DNA from 3 places in the Sporomusa sp. 246TCP1 genome. Region 2 is predicted to be linked to each of the others. Evidence: riboswitches for the same ligand, from Rfam matches in the RefSeq annotation. Region 2 holds a riboswitch; each other region holds the start of a gene.
What was found. A riboswitch is a leader RNA that binds a small molecule or an ion and turns the genes downstream of it on or off. The one in region 2 is predicted to bind cobalamin.
Positions count from the first base shown of each region.

Region 1 (3,281 bases), 840 kb from region 2:
ATGTGTACCCACCCATCCTTATCATATTCTATGTTTTGGTAGTCACGGGAAGGTTTTCGGACTTTTGAGCCAGGCAAGCGCTCTTGGACGATTTTGATCGTTGAAGACAGGTTTTGGGTTGGTTTTGCTTTTGTTAATTTCCATACTATAAAGCATGCAATGAGTAATAGTATAAGTGTAAGCATAAGACACCTCCATCTATAAATACATTTTGTATTTTTTTCTGCTATGCTGATGAATAATTTGATATCGTAAGTTTAACTCTTTTTATTTAGAAACACTCAGCATTAAAGTGACACACTGCCGTTTTTTAAAAAGTGGTCGTTTTATCATGTTCACCTTTTAATGTGAATATATCCCAATAAAGGTTATAGTATCATTTTCAGCCAAAACTGTCAGCATCCTTCCCGGACTTTCGTTATGAAAGAATCCTGCCGCTCGCGCCCGGACTGCCGGGGGACGGGGAACGACGGCTGGCCCCGCCCAATGCGCGGGGTCTCGACAGGAACGAAAAACAAGGCCCGCCGGAGCTTGGGCCAACCAGACCGTTCCACTGCCGCAAACTTTACAAAAAAATTGACACATCATTACAAAAAATGCTATTATGAAAGCAAATTATGGAGTAATGTACTTTCAGGACAATTAAATAGTGTTGAGATAGGTGCCCACGAGGGCTTAATAGGGAAGACCGGTGTAACGCCGGCGCGGTCCCGCCACTGTAATAGGGAGCGAATCCAAAGTATGCCACTGAGACACGCGTCTTGGGAAGGTTTGGACGAGCGATGATCTAGAGCCAGGAGAACTGCCTGTCTGTCAATCACCGTTTTACCTACGAGCGATGGGGAGGGGGTTAAGTACATACATGTTGTATGGTATTTCTTCCCGGCGTTTTACGCCGGGATTTTTTAATACAACAGAGGTATTGTTTCTATCTCCCGCCTATGGCCGGGAGATTTTTTATTCGTAGTAGGTATAGTTGCTGTCCAGTACAGGTAGAAGATTTAGAAGAGGCCCGTCCAGCGCACAAGTGGAAGATCAGGTGTATCGCCTGCAATTAGATTATAAATTCTAACAGGAAATTACCGGATGTAAACGTGTAATTTTGCAAGCAAAAATTTCTAGTAGATGCGTAGTTTGCGTTGTCAGTGATATTGTTTGTACGCAATGAATTCCGGCTGCAGTAGGGGGTGCCAAAATGCTGACTGTTGCAGCCTTTTGGCATAGAAAGGGATGTACATGAATCCACAAAATGAGAAAGACTGTTTAAAGATTGCGTTTTATGGCAAAGGTGGAATTGGCAAATCCACAGTTTCCGCCAATGTTTCCGCAGCGCTGGCGATCCAAGGCTGTAAGACTTTACATATCGGATGCGATCCGAAGGCGGATTCCGCACGCTGCCTGGTGGGGCGTAAAATTCCTACCGTGTTGCAACAATTGCAGATAAAACCAGAGGGGATTGACAGGAACGATATTGTTTTTTCGGGTTTTGGCGGTGTTGACTGCATCGAGGCGGGAGGGCCTGAGGCCGGCATTGGCTGCGCTGGCAGGGGGATCATCACCATGATGGAGGAATTGAAGTACCTGGAGCTCTGGCGGGAGGAATGGGACGCTGTTATCTATGACGTGCTGGGCGATGTTGTGTGTGGCGGCTTTTCGGTTCCGATGCGCGAACGATATGCAGATACCGTTTATATTGTGACATCAGCGGAGTTCATGTCGCTATATGCTGCCAATAACATCATGAAAGCGATTAGCAGAAGTCAGGGAGCACGGTCCGTAACGCTGGGGGGATTAATTCACAATTGCAGGACCGGTGAGTCGAAGCGTGAGGCAGTGGAGCAGTTTGCCTTATTGACGGGTACGCAGGTAGTGGCCGATGTCCCGTTCAGCCGGGAAATAACCCTGTCGGAACTGGCAGGCAAAACCGTGCTGGAAAAGTATCCGGATTCAGAAGCCGCTGGTTTCTTTAAAGAACTGGCAGGGGTCATTGCTAAACATCAGGGTCAAACGCACATAAGAGCGCTGAATGATGATGAACTGGAAACATTCAGTCACTATATGCTTGATCTGGAATTGGCAAAAGCATAAATAGCGGGGCCGGAAATGGGAGGAAATGAATTTGTCTTGTGCAGGTTATAAACAGGGAAGCCATAGTATTGAGAAGATCAATCTTTCGGCTGTGACAGATACAATACCGCTTGATAGCTTTTTTGACCGGGGCATAGCGGATGACGACTGTGGAGAACTGGTTAATCTGGCCTTGGCTGTGCCGGGCATTGACGTAGTAGCGGCCGGTCCTGCATCCTGTTCACGGGTGCTATACTTCAGAGCTGCGAAAAAAAGTTTGCAAGAACGCTTGTTTTTGCACCCTATATCCAGCAATGATTTTACTGCCGGCAATCATCTGCAAAATTTGGAAGAATCGCTTACAGACCTGGCGGCTTCGCGCCGATCAAGAGCGATCATTGTGTATGTTACTTGTGCCGATATTCTTGCCGGCACTGATTTTGCCAGTATAACCGGACGCGTAGAAAGTAAATACGGGATACCGGTGAAGGTCTTTGAGCGGGGGCCGCTTTCCCGGCGACGGACGCTGCCTAAAGAGCGGCTGTGTGATATTTTTATCGATTTGTTGCAACAAGGTAATCGGAGCGGAAGCAATAACTGCATTCACTTGTTGGGAGACGCAGGGAAGCTTGCTGAAACTTCCGGACTAAGAAAGATGCTTATGCACTACTGTTCCGACGGGGAAATCAGAGAATTTGCCGCGCTGGACTCTTACGAACAATTTGAGGAAATGACAACAGGCAAACTGAACATTGCCTTGGATCGCTTTGGTTATGACTTGGCAGTGGGCATACAGAAAAATTGGAACATACCTTTCGTATTTCTGCCTGCCTGCTACAATATGAAAGAGATCAAAGGCAGCTATGGGGCATTGATGAAGGCGCTACATACAACCTGGGATTTCAGCCAGGATTCGAAAGCCTATCATCAGTTGGCGGCACAAACTGCTGCGACATTAGCAGGCAAACAAATTGCGGTGGGAATTGGAGCAAGGTCTTTCGAACTCGCCTATGCTCTGACGTTGGCTGGCTTTTCTGTTTCCACAATATTTGCGGATACCGTGAATAAAAACGATAGGGCGTACATCAATGCGCTTCTCGCCATAGGAAGCCAGGCGCAGGTATATCTGATTTCAAACGTGACCAGCGAAACGCAGGCGGGCGGGTTTGCTGAAATCGATGTCGCCATTGGCGAAAAAGCAGCGTTTTATTGTG
Region 1 is NZ_CM170492.1:2,895,248-2,898,528, reverse strand. It holds cobalamin riboswitch at 643-824, shown strand; gene AC1ECB_RS13405 (nitrogenase iron protein NifH) at 1,237-2,088, shown strand; gene AC1ECB_RS13400 (nitrogenase component 1) at 2,114-3,281, shown strand, end outside.
Region 1: it holds a riboswitch for cobalamin, as region 2 does, so the genes downstream of both, AC1ECB_RS13405 (nitrogenase iron protein NifH) here and AC1ECB_RS10100 (nucleotide-binding protein) in region 2, are expected to answer to the same signal.

Region 2 (3,281 bases):
GCATAACCCGGGAAACGGCCCTGTACCTGCAGGCCGAAAGAACTAAGCAGTGTTGCCATTTCTTTAGCATCGGCCCCGTGGGGACCACCGCGGTCGCCCAGCAGCGTAACCGTATTGGCTCTGGCCGGTTGACGCTGCATAAACCGTTCGGCCAGAATTTTAGCGGTATAATAAAAGCCGGCATGATACTCTCCGTCCAAAAAACCGTTGCAAGGTACTGTCAGCACCGGTATGCCGAAGTCTGCTTCCGCCTCCCGGGCAATGGCCGGGGTATCGTCGCCGATTACACCGGCCACACAAGAATTGGCAATCATAATGTACAAAGGCTTGTACCGCTTAACAACATACTCAATACACTGCCGCAGTTGATCGGCACCGCCAAAGATAGAGTGTTCCTCCTGCAAATTACTGGTGATGAGCGGCGCTGTATAATGCCTGGGAACAAAGGTCCCGCGGGCCAATGCGTGATAATGCCCGCCTAAGTCCATTTCCCGGGTTACATGCCCGCAGGCCTTCGGACTGTGATAAATCACCACAGCGCCTTCGTTATGGGCCACAGCGCGCCAGACCCCCGGCATACTGCAACTGCAACTGCGTTTCATCGTTATCATATACCGCTTATTCAACACCATATTGCAGCACCAACTCCTCCAATTCTTCAAAACCAACCGGTGTCGGCACTGTTAAGGCAGCGTTCTCCATGATCAAGCCGGCAAGTTCCCGGTATACATCGGCCTGCGTGGACTGGGGTGCCCATTCAATGACAGTTTTACGGTTTATTTCCGCCTGATGCACCATCTGGTCACGGGGAATAAAGGCAATCAGTCGGGTATTCAATTTTGTTGCAAACTCCTGCAGCAGTGCCTGTTCATGAACAATATTGCGGCTGTTGCCAATAATGCCGCCCAGACGCACCCGGCCACGGCCGGCAAACCGTGCTACCCCTTTGGCAATATTATTGGCAGCATACAAAGACATGAGTTCACCGGATGAAACAATATAGATATCGGTGGCATACCCCTCCCGAATGGGTACGGCAAAGCCGCCGCAGACCACATCTCCCAGCACATCATACAGAACGACTTGATCTTCATTAATTACCTGCAGGGCATTCATTTTTTCCAATGCAACGATAATGCCGCGTCCGGCACACCCGACCCCCGGTTCCGGACCGCCGGCTTCGACACATTTCACCCCGGCAAAGCCGGTATGAACAATTTGTTCCCGCGTGACCTCATCGCCATACTTTCTGGTCATATCCAGCACCGTCTGCATGCATGTCCTGCCCAATAGCAGCCGCGTGGAATCGTTTTTGGGATCGCAGCCAATCTGACAAACGGAATTTCCCAGCTGTGCTAGTGCTGCCGATACATTGGCTGCTGTCGTTGATTTGCCAATACCGCCTTTACCATAAAACGCTATCTTTTTCATATTTCTCCCCCTATCAAATAACCAATAAGCCGCTAAATACCTTAAACAGCTATTAATATAAAAATCTCCTGAACAATGTTCAGGAGATGAAAATATGCAAATGCTGATATACAACATCAGTCTATGTACAAATCCCCTCCCCATCGCTCGCGGGTCAAACGGTGATTGTTAGATAGGCAGTTCTCCTGGCTCTAGATCATCGCTCCTCCAAACCTTCCCAAGACAGCTTGTCTCAGTGGCATATTTCGGATTCGCTCCCTACTACAGTGGCGGGACCGCGCCGGCATTACACCGAACTTCCCTATTAAGCCCTTGTCGGGCACCTATCTCAATACTATGAAATTGTAATTCTTCCATCCACAATCCGAAACCGCAACATAGCTTACGCCCGGCAGGCAACTGCAGAAAACCCTTCCTTATATGCATAAGAAAGGGTTTTAAACCATGAGTTTATTCCAATAAAAAACCTAGCTTAATAAAAAAGCTAGGAAGGATAAACTGCTAATAACAATCCCCTTCCCATCACCTGTGGGCATAATTGGCGATTACTGATTTATGTAATTATACATGAAGTTAATTCCAATATTATGCTAACAGACTTTATACCATCTGTCAACAAAAGAGTTGCCTAAACGACATTAGTTCAATACAAAAATACCTACCTATTTCTCGCTGATTCGCCGTTCCCTGTGTTTACTTATAACTACTCATTAAATCGCCTTCTTCCTCCAACACCGCTAAAAAACTACTTCAATCTCAAACGGCTATTACTGTAAATTTCGATGATAATAAGCGTTGACTATAACAATCCCAATTGAAAAGTAGTACTGCGGGTAAACCATTATAGGTTATTTGCACTTTTGCATCTACAACCACTGCACTTTCCGCTTGACTAAAATCCAGTGTTTCCCCCTTGCCAGTCTGGTTACATATCCATATTGGCAGTCCACTAGCATCAGAGCTTCTTTCCCAACAGTCAATTGGATGACATTTCCCTAAAGTCCAAGCTGCTGGTACGATTATAACTTTTGCTCCCTGTTTTTTTAAAATCTGCGCGTACTCAATATACCAAATATCAGAGCAAATTAGAACTCCAGCCATCATTTCTTTACACAAAATAGGCGCCAGTTTGTCATTTTTAGATGCCCACACTTCTGTGTTTACCCCATGAGGCTGCATTTTTCGCTGGCAGCCTAGTACTTGACCATTTACACCGATTACTAAGCAACTGTTATAATTTTTACCTGTCATACTATCCTGTTCGGCACAACCCAAAAATAGTGTCAACTGGTAACGCTTTGCTAGTTGTGTCAACAGATAGAGTGACTGACTAGGCTGCACAGGTAGTTCCATCGTTCCTGTTTTATGAGCAAAATAATAGCCTTGTACTGCGAGTTCCGGAGTAATAATCCAATTGGCACCTTGCTCGGCAGCCAAATGAATAGCTTTATAGAGCAAAGTTATATTATGTTTCTCAGGTCCGCGGCTCAAATCCAAATGAAGAAATGCTACCCGCATATCGTAACCTCACTAGAATTTTCTATTTTTCTCATGTTTATTTCACTTTTTATATATAAACAGTGATTTATCAGGGTTATTATAAAATCGGAATCCATCATATACAATCAACTGGTGACTTTTTAATTGATATACAGGTTCCACCGAACCGTTTTTATGGTGGCAATATTATTATTGGCGCAATGTTGGTTGTTGAGGATATAGATTACATTTTGCTCACTATAAGATTGTCCAACACTATTGAAGTAATCAATAACTGCGCCACTCCAGCCTGTATAATTGTCAATTGAGTTCATTGTAACATCTACAATTTTTCCAACAACAATTCCCGC
Region 2 is NZ_CM170492.1:2,052,863-2,056,143, forward strand. It holds gene AC1ECB_RS10095 (nitrogenase component 1) at 1-632, opposite strand, end outside; gene AC1ECB_RS10100 (nucleotide-binding protein) at 619-1,431, opposite strand; cobalamin riboswitch at 1,590-1,773, opposite strand; gene AC1ECB_RS10105 (carbon-nitrogen hydrolase family protein) at 2,188-2,949, opposite strand; gene AC1ECB_RS10110 (hypothetical protein) at 3,072-3,281, opposite strand, start outside.

Region 3 (3,281 bases), 2.4 Mb from region 2:
TAATTTAGGTCTGTACTACAACAATCAAAAAGGGTTTCAAGCCTCTTTAAACGGCCGCTATCGAAGTGAAAAGAAGGTTGATACCAATACTACTTTAGGCGGGCATACACTTGTTGACGTAGCTTGTGCTTACAGCAGAAATAATTCCACGATAGCTTTGGCTGTTAATAATATTTTTGATAAAGACTATCAAGAAATTTCCGGATTGGAAATGCAGGGAACTACCTACAATTTGTCCTATCAATTGGCATTTTAAAGGAATATTTGTTATATAGGCAGAAAAAATTAATTTAACCGAAGTTAAAGGAGTGTAACGAATATGAAATTAACCGAAATAGGCAGGGTTGAAAGTCCTTATAGCTCACCGGCTGACCCTTTTGAGATGCGGCAAAGCAGCAGCCGGATAATCATACATGATGAATTTGCTGAAGGCTTGTACCGGCTTAATGAGTCTAAGCACATCCAGGTTTTTTTCGGGTTTCACCTTGCGGAAGGCTATAAACTCAAAGGGCCAACCTATACTGGGGAGGTAAAAGGGGTTTTTGCTTCACGCAGTCCGAAACGGCCATCGTCTATAGGTATGACCACTGTAAAACTGCTTGGTATAGAGGGAAACTTGCTGCATGTACAGGGATTGGATGCTGTAAACGGGAGTCCGGTCTATGATTTGAAACCGTATGTTCCGTTTCTTGATACTGATGTTACAGAGAAAGAACGTTTGGAACACTTAAAGTATAATCCCAGAAGGGATTTTATTCAGGCTATACGAGAAAAAGACGCAGTCCGCTGTCTCATAAAGACTGCGGAAATTCATGGCCATTTTTGTCCGGGAATTGCACTGGGGGTTATGGCTTCCATGTATGGGCTGAGTCAACAGGGGATTGATCTTTCTCAATCTGACGGCATGGAAGAGCTTATTGCCGTGGTCGAAATAAATGCCTGTTTTACCGACGGGATACAAGCTGTTTCTGGATGCACACTTGGAAACAACTCTCTAATATACCGTGATCTGGGACGCACGGCGGTTACTTTTGCCATGCGAGGCGAGAAAAAAGGAGTACGCGTCCGGGTGCGTCCGGAATTCCGCGCTCACATTGACAGCTTGGCGCCGGAGTTTTACCCGCTTATGGATAAAGTGATTAAGAACCGGTCATGGAATCCCGACGATGAAATACTCTTCAGGAAAACGGCGCGGGAAGTTGCCTTTGCTATGGTGCAGCTTCCGTTCGAAGAATTGCTGGCTGTCGAAACGGTTCAACCTGATTTGCCGGTCTATGCGCCGGTAACTGATACTGCCGTTTGTGATAAATGCGGGGAATTGCTTATGGCAACAAAGTCGGTAAAGCAAGGGGAAAACCAAGTGCTTTGTCGTGTGTGCGCAGGTCAGGAATATTACCAAGTCAAGGGACAAGGAATAGTATTAAATAGACAAGAGAAGAAATGACTGGAATAGATGCTTATAGGAGCGGGTTCAAGGTATCTGGATTATAAAAACTAAAAAGAACAAATTGTATTCATAGTACTTTTGTCGTGGTACAAAAAACAATGAATTAATAAGCCATGAAGGCTAACACGTCCTGTAGGGCACAGTTTGTACTTGACTTTTTTCACTTTTAATCATACAATTTAGTTAATTCCATAGGGAACAGGTGCCCGATTGGGCTTAATAGGGAAGCCGGTTCAAAGCCGGCACGGTCCCGCCGCTGTGATGGGGAGCCGGTCTGCAATAAGCCACTGAAATAGAACATTATTTTGGGAAGGCGCAGACTAGCAATGATCCTAAGTCAGAAGAACTGCCTGTTTAACAATCACCGTTTAACCTACGAGCGATGGGGAGGGGATTTGTGTGCCGATTTTAGGCAAACAATCTCTGTTATCTCCATTGAATGGTGACAGAGATTTTATTTATGTTAAGGAGTTGTTTAGTATATGGCAGGAATTTTTTACGGCATCGGCGTGGGGCCTGGCGATCCCGAATTACTAACTTTGAAGGCGATTAACGCTATTAAAACAGCAGATGTAATTATTGCTCCACGGACGGAGAAAAAGGATGAAAGCACGGCAATGTCTATCGCCCGTCCTTATATTCAGGAAAGCAGCGAGATTTTAGAATTGGTATTTCCGATGAACTATAATGCGCAGGCACTGTCTGATGCTTGGGTGAACAATAAAAAGACCATCCTGGAACTTTTGGATGCAGGTAAAAAAGTGGCCTTTTTGACATTGGGCGATCCCATGCTGTACAGTACCTATATGTATGTACATCGCTTGCTGGAAGATTCCGGTCATGAGATTATCAATATTCCGGGAGTGAACTCCTTCTCGGCCATTGGCAACCGCCTGGGGATGGCGCTCGCGGAGGGTGGCGACATTCTTAGCATTGTGCCGGCAACCATTGATGATGAACGGCTAGAAAGAGTGCTGGCTGTATCTGACAATGTTGTACTCATGAAAGTATACAAAAATTTTACCGAAATTGTTGAAAAATTAAATAGACACGGTATGGTGGAAAACGCTGTTATGGTTTCGAAATGTGGTTTGGAAGGTGAAGAAATCATTCATGACCTTGAAACTAATGGCAGCAAAAAGGTGAACTACCTGTCAACCATTCTAACGAAACGCTCCAAAGTGAGTAAACATGCATTGGCATGAGCACTAGCCCGTTAACACCGCTGCTCCGTTATAAACAAGCCAAGGTGCGGGTGGCGGGTCTTGTACTGTTGGCAGCTATGGTGCTATTCACTTTGGCCGCTATCGGGTTTGGCCGGGCAGATATTAGCATGGCTGATACCGCCAATGTAATTTATGGACAACTTACAGGTAATCCGGAGGCTTACGCCCATATCAATGCAGCTAAGATTGCTATTATTTGGGATATCCGTCTGCCGCGTATTTTAGCTGCCATTATAGTTGGCGGGGGACTGGCAGTTGCAGGTGTCGTTTTTCAGGCACTGTTAATGAATCCGCTGGCTGATTCGTATACTATGGGAGTATCGACAGGGGCGGCATTTGGCGCTAGTGTGGCTATTTATCTCAATGTTTTTGCGCAGGGCGGTCTGCCGGTAACCTTGTTTGCCTTTGGTGGAGCGGTGGCGACATTACTTATTGTTATGTCTATGGCTCGTGTAGGTGGCTATGTATCATCAGCCAATCTGATAATTGCCGGGATTATTGTCAGCAGCATCTTATCGGCGGCTATTAGTATGGTCAAAAGCCTGGCCGGCGAGCAGGTATCTGCTATTGTCTCGTGGCTTATTGGCAGTCTGGCGGCTAAGAGTTGG
Region 3 is NZ_CM170492.1:4,452,939-4,456,219, reverse strand. It holds partial or broken gene AC1ECB_RS21060 (TonB-dependent receptor domain-containing protein) at 1-256, shown strand, start outside; gene tsaA (tRNA (N6-threonylcarbamoyladenosine(37)-N6)-methyltransferase TrmO) at 320-1,444, shown strand; cobalamin riboswitch at 1,631-1,815, shown strand; gene cobI (precorrin-2 C(20)-methyltransferase) at 1,930-2,652, shown strand; gene AC1ECB_RS21045 (FecCD family ABC transporter permease) at 2,649-3,281, shown strand, end outside.
Region 3: it holds a riboswitch for cobalamin, as region 2 does, so the genes downstream of both, cobI (precorrin-2 C(20)-methyltransferase) here and AC1ECB_RS10100 (nucleotide-binding protein) in region 2, are expected to answer to the same signal.